Regions from separate parts of the Streptomyces sp. NPDC059866 genome, predicted to be linked through region 1. Evidence: riboswitches for the same ligand, from Rfam matches in the RefSeq annotation. Region 1 holds a riboswitch; the other holds the start of a gene.
The links. A riboswitch is a leader RNA that binds a small molecule or an ion and turns the genes downstream of it on or off. The one in region 1 is predicted to bind S-adenosylmethionine.
Positions count from the first base shown of each region.

Region 2: it holds a riboswitch for S-adenosylmethionine, as region 1 does, so the genes downstream of both, ACFV7R_RS02035 (aminotransferase class V-fold PLP-dependent enzyme) here and thrC (threonine synthase) in region 1, are expected to answer to the same signal.

Region 1 covers NZ_JBHWJT010000013.1:128,513-136,521, forward strand. The annotation lists gene groL (chaperonin GroEL) at 1-275, opposite strand, end outside; gene ACFV7R_RS21305 (cold-shock protein) at 627-833, opposite strand; gene ACFV7R_RS21310 (MoaD/ThiS family protein) at 1,273-1,548, opposite strand; gene thrC (threonine synthase) at 1,672-2,955, opposite strand; SAM riboswitch class I at 2,974-3,121, opposite strand; gene ACFV7R_RS21320 (glucosyl-3-phosphoglycerate synthase) at 3,276-4,247, shown strand; gene ACFV7R_RS21325 (trehalose-6-phosphate synthase) at 4,330-5,718, shown strand; gene otsB (trehalose-phosphatase) at 5,831-6,688, opposite strand; gene ACFV7R_RS21335 (DUF3263 domain-containing protein) at 6,772-7,005, opposite strand; gene ACFV7R_RS21340 (extracellular solute-binding protein) at 7,042-8,009, opposite strand, start outside.
Region 2 covers NZ_JBHWJT010000001.1:432,321-440,329, reverse strand. The annotation lists gene ACFV7R_RS02045 (cytochrome bc complex cytochrome b subunit) at 1-727, shown strand, start outside; gene trpD (anthranilate phosphoribosyltransferase) at 864-1,928, shown strand; SAM riboswitch class IV at 2,015-2,131, shown strand; gene ACFV7R_RS02035 (aminotransferase class V-fold PLP-dependent enzyme) at 2,313-3,674, shown strand; gene ACFV7R_RS02030 (Lrp/AsnC family transcriptional regulator) at 3,682-3,963, opposite strand; gene ACFV7R_RS02025 (rhomboid family intramembrane serine protease) at 3,960-4,694, opposite strand; gene ACFV7R_RS02020 (hypothetical protein) at 4,861-5,100, shown strand; gene ACFV7R_RS02015 (NYN domain-containing protein) at 5,136-6,485, shown strand; gene ACFV7R_RS02010 (NlpC/P60 family protein) at 6,754-7,788, shown strand.

The DNA of each region.
Region 1 (8,009 bases):
GTCGCCGTGGTCGTACCGTCACCGGCGACGTCGTCCGTCTTCTTGGCGACTTCCTTGACCAGCTCGGCGCCGATCTTCTCGTACGGGTCCTCGAGCTCGATCTCCTTGGCGATGGAGACACCGTCGTTGGTGATCGTGGGGGCGCCCCACTTCTTCTCGAGGACGACGTTGCGGCCCTTGGGGCCGAGGGTGACCTTGACGGCGTCCGCGAGCTGGTTCATGCCGCGCTCGAGGCCGCGCCGCGCCTCCTCGTCGAACGCGATGATCTTGGCCATGTGAAGTGGTCCTCCCAGGACTGGGGGTGATTACTTCGGACCGCGCCCGCGCCCGCGACGGACGGCTCGCCTGCCTCGTGGTTCCTTGCCCCACCCGGCCTGCGGCCTCACCGACCCGGTCCTTCTTTGTCACTCTCACCTTCAGAGTGCTAACGCCAATGATTAGCACTCGGGCATGGAGAGTGCAAGCGCCTGCGGGCGGGCTCCGTGCGGGGCGGGGGTCGGATGACGGGTGGGAGGAGGCGCCTTCCACGGACCGAGGCCGGCCTCCGGGCAGGCCGAAGGGCTCGCACCCCAGGGGGTGCGAGCCCTTCGAAGAACAGAAGAACGTCGCTGCAGTCGGCGCGTGCTTCAGCTGGTCGCGAGCCGGACCATGTCCGCCTGCGGCCCCTTCTGGCCCTGCGAGATCTCGAAATCGACCCGCTGACCCTCTTCCAGGGTGCGGTATCCGTCCATCTGGATCGCGCTGTAGTGGACGAAAACATCCGCACCACCGTCGACCGCGATGAAGCCGTACCCCTTCTCCGCGTTGAACCACTTGACGGTGCCCTGAGCCATGCCTAACTCCCCTATTACTGGCCCTTGCACAGATCCACACTTCGCGGATCCGGGTCAGACCTCACCCCCCATTGGTCGGGGGCGTGCGCCGGAACGCGTCGACCGCGGCTGAATGTATCTGTCCAACTGCCGTCTGCAACAGGTCAATCGGACGAGAATTCTGGGCACCAAGGGTCGGGAATTTGCGGAGGATTCGCCCGAATTCAGGGCAAGTCGGGCCCCGTAAAGGGAATGAAAGACGCAAAAGAGCCACACACTTTGGCTGCTTCTTATCGCACGCGGAGCCGGAACTCATATGCGTCCGGCATGCGGGTCGCAGCGCGTTCCCCAACTGTACCGCGCTCAATCACACTGAATTGCCCCCTCCGCTTCTCTCACGGAGGGGGCAATTCGATGAACATTGCGTAACCGGCGTTACTCACGGTAACGCAGGAGTGGGTCAGCCGCCCGCGACCGCCGGGATGATGGAGACGCCCGCACCGTCCGGGGTCGCCGTCTGAAGGCCCTGCTCGAAACGGACGTCGTCGTCGTTGACGTACACGTTGACGAAGCGGCGCAGCTTGCCCTGGTCGTCCAGGACGCGGGCCGAGATGCCCGTGTGGTTCTTCTCCAGATCGGCGATGACGTCGGCGAGGGTCGCACCCTCGGCGGCGACCTCTGCCTGACCACCGGTGTAGGTGCGCAGGATGGTGGGGATGCGGACGGTGACGCTCATGAATTTGACCTCCGGTCGGGGTTACGGGCCTAGGGGCGCGGGGCAGTGTCGATATGCGGCTCCGCCGCGCGGGCGCGACCAGCCCCCACCGGCCCGCAGACGAAAACGACAAGCCCGAAGCCGCTACACGAGACCGGCCTCGCGGAACGACTCCAGGTTGGGACGAATGGTCGCGGTCAGTCCCGTACCGGCCACCGCATCCAGCGTCTTGAGACCGTCACCGGTGTTGAGGACGACGGTGGTGAGGGTCGGGTCGAGAAGACCGTTCTCGATCAGCTTGCGCGTCACACCCACCGTCACACCACCGGCGGTCTCCGCGAAGATGCCCTCGGTCCGGGCGAGCAGCTTGATCGCGTCCACGATCTGCTCGTCCGTCACGTCCTCCACCGCACCGCCCGTACGGCGCGCGATGTCCAGAACGTACGGCCCGTCCGCCGGGTTGCCGATGGCCAGCGACTTGGCGATGGTGTCCGGCTTCTGCGGCCGGACGACGTCATGGCCCCCCTTGAAGGCCACCGACACCGGCGAGCAGCCCTCGGCCTGCGCGCCGAAGATCTTGTACGGCTTGTCCTCGACCAGCCCGAGCTTGATCAGCTCCTGAAGACCCTTGTCGATCTTCGTGAGCTGGGAGCCGGAGGCGATCGGGACGACGATCTGGTCGGGCAGCTGCCAGCCGAGCTGCTCGCAGATCTCGTACGCCAGGGTCTTGGAGCCCTCCGCGTAGTACGGCCGCAGGTTGACGTTGACGAAGCCCCAGCCCTCGCCGGCCGGGTCGCCGATCAGCTCGGAGCAGAAGCGGTTCACATCGTCGTAGTTGCCCTCGATGCCGATGAGTTCGCCACCGTAGACCGCGGCCATGACGACCTTGCCCTGCTCCAGGTCGTGCGGGATGAACACGCAGGAGCGGAAGCCGGCGCGGGCCGCCGCGGCGCCCACCGCACCGGCCAGGTTGCCGGTGGAGGAGCAGGACAGGGTGGTGAAGCCGAAGGCGCGGGCGGCCTCCAGGGCCTGGGCGACCACACGGTCCTTGAAGGAGTGGGTCGGGTTGCCGGAGTCGTCCTTCACGTACAGCCCGCCGGTGACGCCGAGTTCGCGCGCGAGGTTGTCGGCCTTGACGAGCTTGGTCCAGCCCGGGTTCAGGTTCGGCTTGCCGGCCACGTCCGCGGGGACGGGCAGCAGGGGCGCGTAACGCCAGATGTTCGACGGTCCCGCCTCGATGCGCTTACGGAGCTCCTCGGCGTCGTACGCGGAGAAGTCGTACGCGATCTCGAGCGGGCCGAAACACTCCTCGCACGCGAAGACCGGGCCGAGCGGTACGCGGTGGCCGCACTCGCGACAGGACAGCGCGGCGGCGGGACCGAGGTCGACGGTGGGAGTGCTGGTGCTTGCGACAGTCTGCACAGCCATGTGAGGCGAGGCCCTTTCTCCTCATCTTCCTCACGACGCATCTCGCCGTGAGACGGAATTGGCACCTTCCCTAGCCGGGAGCCTCACCACGTCTGCGTGACAAGAACCGGCTGGAGGGTTGCCGGGGCTTCATCGGGCCGTTTCCCTCTGCCCCTCTGGATGAGCTGTATGTGGTTGTAGACGCAAACAACCCCCGACATGCGATGGTCATCAGCGTTGTTCAAGACTGTAACCGAAGGCCAGGACAGTTGAGATAGTCGTCCGAACCGCGAGATGGATCACAACCCCCTCGCCCGGAGAACGCAGAGGAGCCGCAAGCTGTGCTGGAAGAAGTCGAGCGCTGGCTGAGCACCCGCTCCTGGTCTCTGACCGATCGCCCGCTCCACAGGATCCTGGCCGCCAAACGCGCGACGGGCCAGTCGGTCAGTGTCGTGCTGCCCGCACTCAACGAGGAGGAGACCGTCGGCGACATCGTCGCCGTGATCCGTCACGACCTCATGCAGCAGGCCCCGCTCGTCGACGAGCTCGTCGTCGTCGACTCGGGCTCCACCGACCGCACCTCCGAGGTGGCCGCCGCCGCGGGCGCCCGGGTCGTCCACCGCGACGACATCCTGCCGCGCATACCGGCCGTCCCCGGCAAGGGCGAGGTCCTGTGGCGCTCCCTCCTCGTCACCGGCGGGGACATCGTCTGCTTCATCGACGCCGACCTGAAGGAGTTCTCCTCGGACTTCGTGACGGGCATCGTCGGCCCGCTGCTCACCGACCCGGAGATCGACCTCGTCAAGGGGATGTACGACCGTCCCCTCGGCACTGAGCCGGATTCGCTCGCCTCCGGCAGGACAGCGGGGCAGGGCGGCCGGGTGACCGAACTGATGGCCCGTCCGCTGCTGAACATGCACTGGCCGCAGCTGGCCGGTTTCGTCCAGCCGCTGGGCGGCGAGTACGCGGCCCGCCGCTCCCTCCTCGAACAGCTCCCGTTCCCCGTCGGCTACGGCGTGGAGCTCGGCATGCTGGTCGACTCCCTCCACCTGGTCGGACTCGACGCGCTCGCGCAGGTCGACGTCGGGGTGCGCAAGCACCGTCACCAGGACGGGCAGGCGCTCGGCCGGATGGCGGCGGCGATCTACCGCACGGCCCAGCTGCGGCTGGCCCGCGGCCATCTGATCCGGCCCTCCCTCACCCAGTTCGAACGGGTGGAGGACGGCTTCGAACCGCGTACGTTCTCCGTGGACACGGAGGAGCGGCCACCGATGGTGGAGATCGCCGAGTACGCCGCCCGGAAAGTGGCGTGACCGTTTTATGGGCGTTGTATACGGCCCCCCGGGCGGCCTTCCGTACGTTTGAGCGGATCCGGCTCGGGCTAGGTTGAGGCGTATGGCTTCAACGTACGGTGCTGCGCAGGTACTGGTGGCCTCCAACCGTGGCCCGGTCTCGTACGAGGTGCGCGAGGACGGCTCGCTGGCCGCCAGACGCGGCGGCGGCGGGCTCGTCTCCGGGCTGTCGGCCATCGGGCCGGACGCCGGCGCACTGTGGGTGTGCTCGGCCCTCGGCGACGGCGACCGCGAGGCGGTGCGGCGCGGGGTCGGGGAGTCCGGCGTACGCATGCTGGACATCCCGGCCGACGTGCACGCGGACGCGTACAACGGCATCGCCAACTCCGTGCTCTGGTTCGTCCACCACATGCTGTACCAGACGCCGCTGGAGCCGGTCTTCGACGCGGAGTTCCGGCGACAGTGGGCGTCGTACGAGGCGTACAACCGCGCCTTCGCCGAGGCGCTGGCGCAGGAGGCGGCGCAGGGTGCCGCGGTGATGGTGCAGGACTACCACCTCAGCCTGGTCCCGGGCCTGCTGCGCGAGCTGCGCCCGGATGTACGGATCGGCCACTTCTCGCACACGCCGTGGGCGCCGCCGGAGTACTTCCGGGTGCTTCCGGATGACATCGCCGGGCAGCTGCTGCGCGGGATGCTGGGCGCGGACCGGCTCGGCTTCCTCACCCATCGCTGGGCGGACGCGTTCACCGCGTGCTGCGAGGCGTTCGCCGGGGGCCTCGGGGACACCCGCGTCGGCGTGCACGGGCTCGGTGCGGACGCGGACTTCCTGCGGAAGCGGTCGCACGAGGCCGATGTGAACGAGCGGATGGCGAGGCTGCGGGCGGAGATCGGCGAGGGCCGCAGGGCGATCGTCCGGGTGGACCGGACCGAGCTGTCGAAGAACATCGTGCGGGGCCTGCTGGCGTACCGGCAGCTGCTGGACGACCACCCGGAGTGGCGTGAGCGGGTGGTGCACGTCGCGTTCGCGTACCCGTCGCGGCAGGATCTCGCCGTGTACCGGGAGTACACGGCCGAGGTGCAGCGGCTGGCCGAGGAGATCAACGGGCGGTACGGGACGCCGGGCTGGACGCCGGTGGTGCTGCACGTCAAGGACGACTTCGCGCGGTCACTGGCGGCGTACCGGCTGGCGGACGTGGCGCTGGTCAACCCCATCCGGGACGGGATGAACCTCGTCGCCAAGGAGGTGCCGGTCGTCTCCGACGAGGGGTGCGTGCTGGTGCTGTCGCGGGAGGCGGGGGCGTACGAGGAGCTGGGGGAGGATGCGATCGGGGTGAATCCGTACGACGTGGTGGGGACGGCCGGGGCGCTGCATGAGGCGTTGACCCTGCCGCTCGGGGAGCGGATGGAGCGGACGAAGCGGTTGGCTGCGGCGGCTACCGCGTTGCCGCCGGCTCAGTGGTTCCTGGATCAGCTGGGTGCGCTGAACGCCTGATCGGGCGGCGCGCGGCGCTGGTGGGGGTGGGTCGCGCGGCCCGGCGCTGACGGGGTGCCGCCCGCGCCCACCCGTGCCGCCCTGGGCGGCACGGCTGCCCGCAGCCAGGCTGTCAGCCGATACATGCCGCCAGCCCGGCCAGCAGGCCCACGACGCCCTTCGGGCCGTTCACCACCAGGTCGGCTCGTTTGCTCAGTTCGGGGACCTCGTCGCTGCCGCTGCACACCAGCAGCCCCGGCGTGCCGTCGGAGCGGAGTTCGTCCACGGCGGCGTAGGCGGGAAGGTCGCCGAGGTCGTCGCCGGCGTAGAGGATGGAAGCGGCGGAGAGCTCGCGGGCGTGTTCGAGGAGGGCGACGCCTTTGTCCATGCCGGGTGGGCGGAGTTCCAGGACCATGCGGCCGGGTTCGACGATCAGGCCGTGCCGGGTGGCGAGATCGGAGAGGGGTTCGCGCAGGGCCTCGAACGCGGCCTGGGGGTCGGCGGCGCGGCGGGTGTGGACGGCGACCGCGTGGCCCTTGTCCTCCACCCAGGTGCCCTGCCCGGCGCCCACCCGTTCGAGCAGCCCCGGCAGTTCCTCGCGGACGGCGGCGACACCGGGGTGCGGGGCGGGGGCGCTGACCTCGCCGCTCACGGCGTCCCAGCGTTCGGCGCCGTAGTGGCCGAGGACGACGAGATGCTCGAGGCCGGGTACGCCCGCGAAGCCGCCGTACCGCACGGCCACGTCCGCCGGGCGGCCGGTGATCACGGCGACGGAGGCGACCTTCGGGGCGAGGGCGGCGAGCGCGGGCACCGCGTCGGGGTGGGCCCGCGCCTGCTCGGGGTCGGGCACGATCGGGGCGAGCGTCCCGTCGAAGTCGAGGGCGATCACCGCCTTGCCGGGCCGGGCGAGAATCGCGTCGAGCCCGTCACGCCCGGCAGGGGTCGAGGGCGTCGGGAGAGTCGTACTGGGTTCGGTCTCGTGGCTGCCCATAGGGCGACCATATCCGTGGGCGGGCTCTTACACGCCGGTCGGCATCATCCAGTCCCACGCCGGGTGCCCAGCGAACCCCCGGTTCACCGCTCCGCCCGCCTCCGCTCCCGTACCCTCCGCAACCGGTTCACTGTGACCGGATCGTGCGCCAACGCCCGCGGATCGTCGAGCAGGGCGTTGAGCAGCTGGTAGTAGCGCACCGGGGCCAGCCCCAGCTCCTCCCGTATCGCCCGCTCCTTCGCACCGGGCCCGGCGAACACCCGGCGCTCCAGCGCGAGGATGTCCTGTTCCCGCCGTCCGAGCCGCTCCTGCTCCATGCCCGAAACCGTAACCTCCGGCACCGACAGCGCGACCTATCCCGCCGCCGAGCTCTCCGCCGTGGTCGCCGTCGACTGCAGCTGACCGAGGATCGCCGACGGGCTGCCACCGGGCTCCACGGTGGAGCCGATCCGCTTCTTGACCTCCGCGCTGACCGCCGCCCAGGACGTCTTGCCGACGGGGTAGAGCTCGGCGAGCGGCAGTTCGTCCAGGAACGGCTTGAGGTCCCGGTCCTCGGCCGCGCCGCTCATGGCCTCGGACGCGGCGTTGGTGACCGGCAGCAGGTCGTACTCGCGGGAGAAGGCGAGGACGTTCTCCTCGCTGTAGACGAAGTCGAGGAAGTCGCCGACCTGCTCCTTGTGGCCGTTCTGCTTGAACGCCAGCATCCAGTCGGCGACGCCCATCGTGGCCCTGCTCTCACCGTTCACGCCGGGCATCGGCACCATGCCGAACTTCACGCCCTTCTTCTCGGCCATCTTCATCAGGGACGGATGGCCGTTCAGCATGCCGACCTCGCCCCGGGCGAAGGCGGCGAACGCGTCGGCGCGGTTGAGCTTGCCGGGGGCGACCGGTCCGGTGAGGTCCTCGCCGACCAGCTCGTCGCGCAGCCAGGTGAAGGTCTCGACGTTCTCCGTGGAGTCGATGCCGTAGGTGCCGACGGTGTCGGTGTAGCCGCCGCCCCCGCTGAGCAGCCACTGCATGGTCTCGGCCTGCGCCTCCTCGGAGCCGAGCGGCAGGGCGTAGGGGTACTTCACGCCCTCGGCCTTCAGGGCCGCGGCGTCGGCGGCCAGTTCCGCCCAGGTGGTGGGCGGGGTGAGGCCGGCCTCCTCGAAGTGGGCCTTGTTGTAGAAGAGCAGGCGCGTGGAGGCGGCGAACGGCAGGCCGTACTGCACCCCGTTGACCTGCCCCGCGCTGGCGAGCGCGGAGGAGAAACCGGCCTGGACCGGTATGGAGAGCAGGTCGTCGGCGGTGTAGAGCAGGTCGTCGGCCGCGTAGTCGGCGT
Region 2 (8,009 bases), on a different contig from region 1:
CACGGGCGCCCAGCCCGACTGGTACATGGGCTTCGCCGAGGGTCTGGTCCGCTACTTCCCGGGCTGGGAGATCAATCTCTGGGGTCACACGCTCGTCCTGGGCGTGTTCATCCCGCTGGTGCTCTTCGGTCTGGTCCTGGTGGTGCTCGCCCTCTACCCGTTCATCGAGGCCTGGATCACCGGCGACAAGCGTGAGCACCACATCCTGGACCGCCCGCGCAACGCCCCGACGCGTACCGCGTTCGGCGTCGCCTGGATCACGCTGTACATGATCACGCTGGTCGGTGGTGGCAACGACCTGATCGCCACCCACTTCCACCTGTCGATCAACGCGGTCACCTGGTTCGTCCGGATCGGCTTCTTCGTCGGACCGGTCATCGCGTTCATCGTCACCAAGCGGATCTGCCTCGGCCTGCAGCGCCGGGACCGGGACAAGGTGCTGCACGGCCGGGAGACCGGCACCATCAAGCGCCTGCCGCACGGTGAGTTCATCGAGGTGCACGAGCCGCTCAGCCAGGAGCAGCTGCACACGATCACGGCGCACGAGCAGTACCAGCCGGCCGAGATCGGCCCGACGGTCGACGAGCACGGCGTCGAGCGCAAGGTGAAGGGCTCCGAGAAGCTGCGCGCCAAGCTCAGCGAGGCGTACTACGGCGAGGACGCCCAGATCCCCAAGCCCACCGTCGAGGAGTACAAGGAGATCACGAGCGGCCACGGCCACCACTGATCACTGCGTCAGCCACGCCACAGCGAAGGGCCCCGTCCGTTGTTCGGACGGGGCCCTTCGCCGTGCCCGCGGCTGGATAGGGTGGACCTGTTCGAGACTCGTGTCCCGGTGTACGGGACTGACCCAGGAGCGGCTTATGAGCGCTGTGACCCCCGCTGGAGGCGACACCGCGGCGGGCCGTTCCTGGCCCGCCCTGCTGAACGGCCTGCTTCAGGGCCACGACCTCAGCGCGGACGACACCGCCTGGGCGATGGACCTGATCATGCGGGGCGAGGCGACGGACGCCCAGATCGCCGGGTTCGCGGTGGCACTGCGCGCCAAGGGTGAGACCGTCGAGGAGATCGCGGGATTCGTCCGGGCGATGTACGACCACGCGAACGTGATCGAGGTGCCGGGCGACACCGTCGACATCGTCGGCACCGGCGGCGACGGCGCGAAGACCGTCAACATCTCCACGATGTCCGCGATCGTCATCGCCGGCACCGGTGCGAAGGTCGTCAAGCACGGCAACCGGGCCGCGTCCTCGGCGTCCGGGGCGTCCGATGTGCTGGAGAAGCTCGGCGTCAATCTGGAGCTGACGCCGCAGCGGGTCGCGGAGGTCGCCGAGGAGGCCGGGATCACCTTCTGCTTCGCGGTGAAGTTCCACCCGGCGTTGCGTCATGTGGCGGCGGCGCGCGGGCAGTTGGGCATCCGGACGACGTTCAACTTCCTCGGTCCGCTGACCAACCCGGCCAAGGTGAAGGCACAGGCGGTGGGTGTCGCCGACCTCAGGATGGCGCCCATCGTGGCCGGCGTCTTCGCCGAACGCGGCAACTCCTCCCTGGTGTTCCGCGGCGACGACGGCCTCGACGAGCTGACGACCGCGTCCACCTCCCGGGTCTGGGTCGTCCGGGACGGCAAGGTGACCGAGGAGCGCCTCGACCCGCGGGACGTCGGGATCGAGCTGGTGCCGCTGGAGGCGCTGCGCGGCGCCGACGCCTCGTACAACGCCGAGGTCGCCCGGCGGCTGCTCGACGGGGAGCAGGGCCCGGTGCGAGATGCGGTGCTGCTGAACTCGGCGGCGGCGCTGGTGGCGCTGGCGCCGACGGCTGCGCCGCTGACCGAGCAGATCCGGGCCGGGATGGAGAAGGCGGCGGAATCGATCGACTCCGGTGCGGCGAAGCGGGTCCTGGAACGGTGGGTGGCCGCCAGCAACGCCTGAGACCGAGCTGGTGTGATACAGGGCGCAGTCCGGATCCTGGACTGCGCCCTTGCGCATCGAAGATCGTATGGCAGGATGCTGTACCAGGTCATGAGCGACAGCTGAAAGGCCCCGGCCGGCTGTCCGGCAACCCTCCGTCCGTGGCGGGGTGCCCCGGGTGAAGACCAGGTCGTAGGCAGCGAGGTCTACGACAAGCGCGGACCCCTCGCACACTTGGGAACGAGTGTGGGACCAGGGGTCCTGGTCGTCGAGGGAGCCTTCCGTGAGCAAGCGAATGCGCTAGGGCCGCAGAGCCCCGCCTCCGCACACCCTTTTCACCCCTTTCCGCGCTTGAGCCGTGCCGCTCGCGCGGTCATCTTCGCCTGCGATCACGGGAGTACACCCATGTCCGTCTCCACCGCTGCCGCCGCCCAGTCCGTTTGCTCCCCCCTGCCCGTTCTGGGGCGGGATGTCACCGTCCCGCTCGTCACGGGTGGCGAAGTCACCTACGCCGCGCTCGACTACGCCGCCAGCGCGCCCGCGCTGCAGCGGGTCTGGGACGACGTCGCGGCGTACGCGCCGTACTACGGCAGTGTCCACCGCGGCGCCGGATACCTCTCCCAGCTGTCCACCGACCTCTTCGAGAACGCCCGCAGGACCGTCGCCGAGTTCCTCGACTGCCGGGCGGACGACCAGGTGGTGTTCACCCGGTCCACCACCGACTCGCTCAACCTGCTCGCCGCCGCGCTCCCCGCCGACTGCCAGGTCTTCGTCTTCGAGACCGAGCACCACGCCTCGCTGCTGCCCTGGCAGGACGCCCGCGTCAGCTACCTCGACGCCCCGCGCACCCCGCAGCAGGCCGTGCGGACCCTGGAGCGCGCCCTGGCCGACCGCGACCCCCACGGCCCCGCCCTCGTGTGCGTCACCGGGGCCTCCAACGTCACCGGCGAGCTGTGGCCCGTACGGGAACTCGCCGCGGCCGCGCACGCGCACGGCGCCCGGATCGTCCTGGACGCCGCCCAACTCGCCCCGCACCACCCGGTGTCGGTGCAGGACCTCGACGTCGACTGGGTCGCCTTCTCCGGGCACAAGCTGTACGCCCCGTTCGGCTCCGGTGTGCTGGCCGGCCGTGCCGACTGGCTGCGCGCGGCCGAGCCGTACCTCGCGGGCGGCGGCGCCAGCCGCAAGGTCACCCGGCGGGCGGACGGGGGAGTGGACGTGGAGTGGCACGAGAGCGCCGCGCGGCACGAGGCCGGGTCGCCCAACGTCATCGGCGCCTATGCCGTCGCGTCCGCCTGCAAGGCGCTCACCGAGGCGGGTTTCGACACCCTCGTCGCCCGCGAGCGGCACCTGATCGACACCGTGCGTGCGGGGCTCGCCGAGGTCCCGGAGGTCAGGGTGCTGTCCCTGTTCGGCGACGACGCCCCGCGGGTCGGCGTGATCTCCTTCGTGGTCGACGGCTGGAACAGCTCCCACTTCGCCGCCGCCCTGTCCGCCGAGTACGGCATCGGCGTCCGCGACGGCCTCTTCTGCGCCCACCCCCTCGTCCGCACCCTGCTGGGCAGCGACCCGCAGAGCCAGGGCGAGTGCGGTGCCCCCGAGGCCGCGCCCGGCGAGAAGTCCCTCAACGCGATCCGCGTCAGCTTCGGCGCGGGGACGCCGGACGAGCATGTGGAGCGCTTCGTGAAGGCCGTGCAGGAACTCGTCCGGCACGGCGCGAAGTGGCAGTACCGGACGGAGGAGGGCCGCTGCGTGCCCGTGGTCTAGGCCTGGCTCAGGAGTCCAGGCCGATGGCGAACGCCGCCTCCAGGTCGTGCTGCGAGTACGTCCGGAACGCCACGTGCGTGTCCGTCGCCTCCACGCCGGGGATCTTGCTGATCCGGCCGGGGATGACGTCGGCCAGGTTCTCGTGCTGCTTGACCCGGACCATCGCGATCAGGTCGTAGGTGCCCGTGACCGAGAAGACCTCGCTGACGGAGTCCAGCGAGGCGATCTGCTCGGCGATCTCGGGGATCCGGTCCACGCTGGTCTTGATCAGGACGATCGCGGTGATCACGGCTGGTTCTCTCCCTCGGTGGCCGGAGCTGGGGCGGCCTTCACTCTAGCTGTCCGGCCGAACCGCGCCCACGCGTAGAGGAAGCCCAGCGCGAAGCCCACCAGGTGGGCCAGGTAGGCCACCCCCGGCCCGCCGGTCGCCTGTCCCGCCGCCAGCCACTGCAGGGCCACCCAGAACGGCAGCACCACCCACGCCGGGAAGCGCAGCGGCAGGAAGAGCAGGAAGGGCAGGAGGCTGGTCACCCGGGCGCGGGGGAAAAGGAACAGGAACGCGCCCAGCACCGCCGAGATCGCCCCCGAGGCGCCGACCAGCGACTGCTCGGAGCCGGCGTGGGCGCCCGCGTACCCGAGCAGGGCGAGGTAGCCGCAGCCGACGTAGAAACAGGTGAACTCGACCCGGCCCATCCGTTCCTCGGTCATCACCCCGAAGACGTAGAGGAAGAGCATGTTGCCGAGCAGATGCAGCCAGCTGCCATGGACGAAGAGGGCCGTGGCCGGGGTCAGGGCTGCCCTCGGGGCACCCTCGAACAGTTCTGCGGGCACGACGCCCCAGTGGCGGAAGTAGGCCTGCTGCACGGCGAGCAGCGCGTCGCCGGAGCCGTACGCCGGAGAGAGGCCCGAGGCGGGGCCGGTCAGGAAGATCAGGCAGCACAGGGCGATCAGTCCGTACGTCACCGGCGCCGTCGGCCGCCGGACCGCCCGGCGGGCCACCGCACTCCACTTGCTGATCATGAACACAGAGCATGACGTAAGCGGACGCAACAGCGCAGACCGCCTCGCCGCCGGGAGCAGACCGGCGGTGAGTATGCGCCAGGCCGTAGGGTTACGAGCCACACGCTCCAGGGAAACTGGCGCATCACGGAAAATAGAAGACCTAGAAGGAAAGAGCACAGCCACGATGACGGTTCCCCTGCCCACCGCCACCACGCGGTGGCGCTGCACGCTCTGCGGCAACCTCACCCGGTTCGATGTGACCCGCTCGTCGAAGGTCGTCGAATACGTCCACCTCGATCTGGCCGGTGAGCCGAAGGTCGAGGAGCGCGAGGTGGTCAGTGAGACCATCGAGTCGGTGCGCTGCCGGTGGTGCAACGCCGTGGATCAGGTGGAACTCGTGGACAGGCCGGGCGCCGGCTCCTGACCGGGAGCGGGCCCCTACGGGCATTGGGGTGACGGATGGTGGAGACCGCAGGCGGGGGGCCGGGCGACGGCGCCGCTGAGGTGCTCGACCGACCGCTGCCCGAAGGGGTGCGCCGGAGGGTCGTGCAGATCGTCTCCGACGGCTTCGGCGGGCTGACCGTCGCCGAGTTGCCCACACAACTGAGGCAGTACGCCCGGTTCGCCCCGAATCGCCGCGCCAAGTTCGCCGGCAACGCCATGGCCGCGGCGCTGGAGACGGACCCGCTGTTCCGGCAGCGCATCGGCGAGAAGCTGAGGGAGGCTCAACCGGAGCTCGCGGGCGCCCTCGACTCCGGTGCGCCGCCGCCGGCCGCGGACCCGCTGGACGTGGCCGCCGCGGCCTATGTGCTGCGCCCCACCGGCTGGGTCAAGCTCGTGACCGCCGCCGGCGAGGAGGCCCTGCGGGCGGACGCCGAGCGCGCCGACGACGAGAACCGGGCCGAACTGGAGCGGCTGCGCGCCGAACTCGCCGCCGCCCGTGACCACACCCGCACCGAGACCGAGCGGCTGCGCGCCGAGCTGGAAGCCGCCAAGAAGGAAGCCGAATCGCTTCACCGCAAGCTGCGTGCCGCGCTCAGCGACGTCAAGCGCGGTGAGGCGGCCCTGCGCAAGGTGCAGGGCGAGATCGAGGCCGTACGCGCCGAGGGGCACACACAGGTGTCCGCCGCCGAGAGCGAGTCGCGGCGGCTCAAGGCGCGGCTGGGGGAGGCCGAGGCCGCCCTGGAGGCCACCCGGAAGGCCGCGCGCGAGGGGCGCAGCGTCGAGGACATGCGGGTGCGGCTGCTGCTCGACACCGTGCTGGACGCGGCGCAGGGGCTCAGGCGGGAGTTGGCGCTGCCGCCGGTGTCCGTACGTCCCGCCGAGACCGTGGACGCGGTCGAACCGGGACGAATGACCCCGAAGGACATCGCCGCGCGGGCCCTGTCCGAGAACGACCCCGCGATCCTCGATCAGCTCCTCGCGCTGCCGCAGGCGCATCTGGTCGTCGACGGCTACAACGTCACCAAGACCGGCTATCCCCAAATGCCTCTGGAGAAACAGCGGTTGAGGCTGCTCGGGCAGCTCTCGCAGCTCGCCGCCCAGTCCGGTGCCGAGGTGACCTGTGTCTTCGACGGGGCCGAGCTGGCCGCGCCGGTGCTGCTGGCGCCGCCGCGTGGGGTGCGGGTGCTGTTCTCCAAACCGGGCGTCACCGCGGACGAATTGATCCGCCAGCTGGTGCGCGCCGAACCGCCGGGCCGTCCGGTCATCGTCGTCTCGACCGACCGTGAGGTGGCCGACGGGGTGGCACGGGCGGGAGCACGGCCGGTGGCGTCGGTGGTGCTTCTCAAGCGATTTCAACGAGGTTGAGTCCGTTTTCAACGGATTTGAGCCTGTGCGGCGTACGTCCCATGCACTACGTAACGCCCCAATCGCAACGCACGGACCGCTTGCCTGAATTGGTCATATCTGTGCACAACGTAGCGTCAGGTGGACGTCACATCATGTGAGTTGTGAGTAAAGAATGCAGGGTGTGACGGGATTTTTCAGCTGAGGATTTGAACTGATCACAGTCGGGTCACTAGGGTCTGCTCGAACCTCCTACCGGGTGATCACTCACATGAAGGAGCTCGCCCCCGTGGCGTCCCACCGTCGACCCAAGCAGCCGAGTCGCGCACGAGTGACCGTGCTGACCACCGCAGCCGCCGCTGCCGTGGCCCTGAGCTCGCAGGCCGCCAACGCCGCGCCGAGCGAGAAGCCGAGCAAGGACGAGGTCAAGGCCAAGGTCGACAAGCTCTACGAAGAGGCTGAGCAGGCCACCGAGAAGTACAACGGGGCCAAGGAGAAGCAGGAGAAGCTCCAGAAGGAGATCTCCACCATCCAGGACAACGTCGCCCGCGGCCAGGAAGAGGTCAACGAGCTGCGCGACGGCCTCGGTTCGATGGCCACCGCCCAGTACCGCTCCGGCGGCATCGACCCCTCCGTCCAGCTCTTCCTCTCCGCCGACCCGGACGACTACCTCGACAAGGCCTCCACGCTCGACCAGTTGAGCAGCCAGCAGGTCGAGGCGCTCAAGAAGATCCAGGAGAAGCAGCGCGAACTCGCCCAGGAGCGTGCCGAGGCCTCCGACAAGCTCAAGGACCTCGCCTCCACCCGCACCGAACTGGGCAAGAAGAAGAAGGAAGTTCAGGCCAAGCTCGCCGAGGCGCAGAAGCTGCTCAACACGCTGACGGCCGCCGAGAAGGCCGCCCTCGCCGCCGAGGAGGAGCGCGCCAGCCGGTCGTCCGAAGCCCGCGTGGACCTCGGCAACACCGGCGCCGCCTCCGGCCGGGCCATGGCCGCCTTCCAGGCCGCCCAGAGCAAGATCGGCTCGCCCTACGTCTACGGCGCCTCCGGCCCGTCCTCCTTCGACTGCTCGGGCCTGACCTCCTGGGCCTTCGCCCAGGCCGGCGTCGCCATACCGCGCATCTCGCAGGACCAGGCCAACGCCGGTACGCGCATCTACAGCCAGTCCGACCTCAAGGTCGGTGACCTGGTCATCTTCTACGGCGACCTGCACCACGTCGGCTTCTACGCGGGCAACGGCCAGGTGCTGCACGCCCCGCGCACCGGCACGGTCGTGCGCTACGAGTCGATCAACAACATGCCGTACCAGTTCGGCGTCCGGATCTGATCCACGGGCCGCGACCCTTCAAGATCAGCACGGCGTGCCGCCCGAACGGGCGAATTACGGCAACCGCGACTGACCCCACGCCCCGCCGGTGACCTGCGTCAGCGGCGGGGCGTCACGTTGTGTGGCCGCGGATCTCTTTGGCCGGCACCCCGCGACGGGGCTACTGTCTGCCGCGTTTCCCCACCGCCGGGCTCCCGTCCCGGCACCGGGGGATTTTCCTG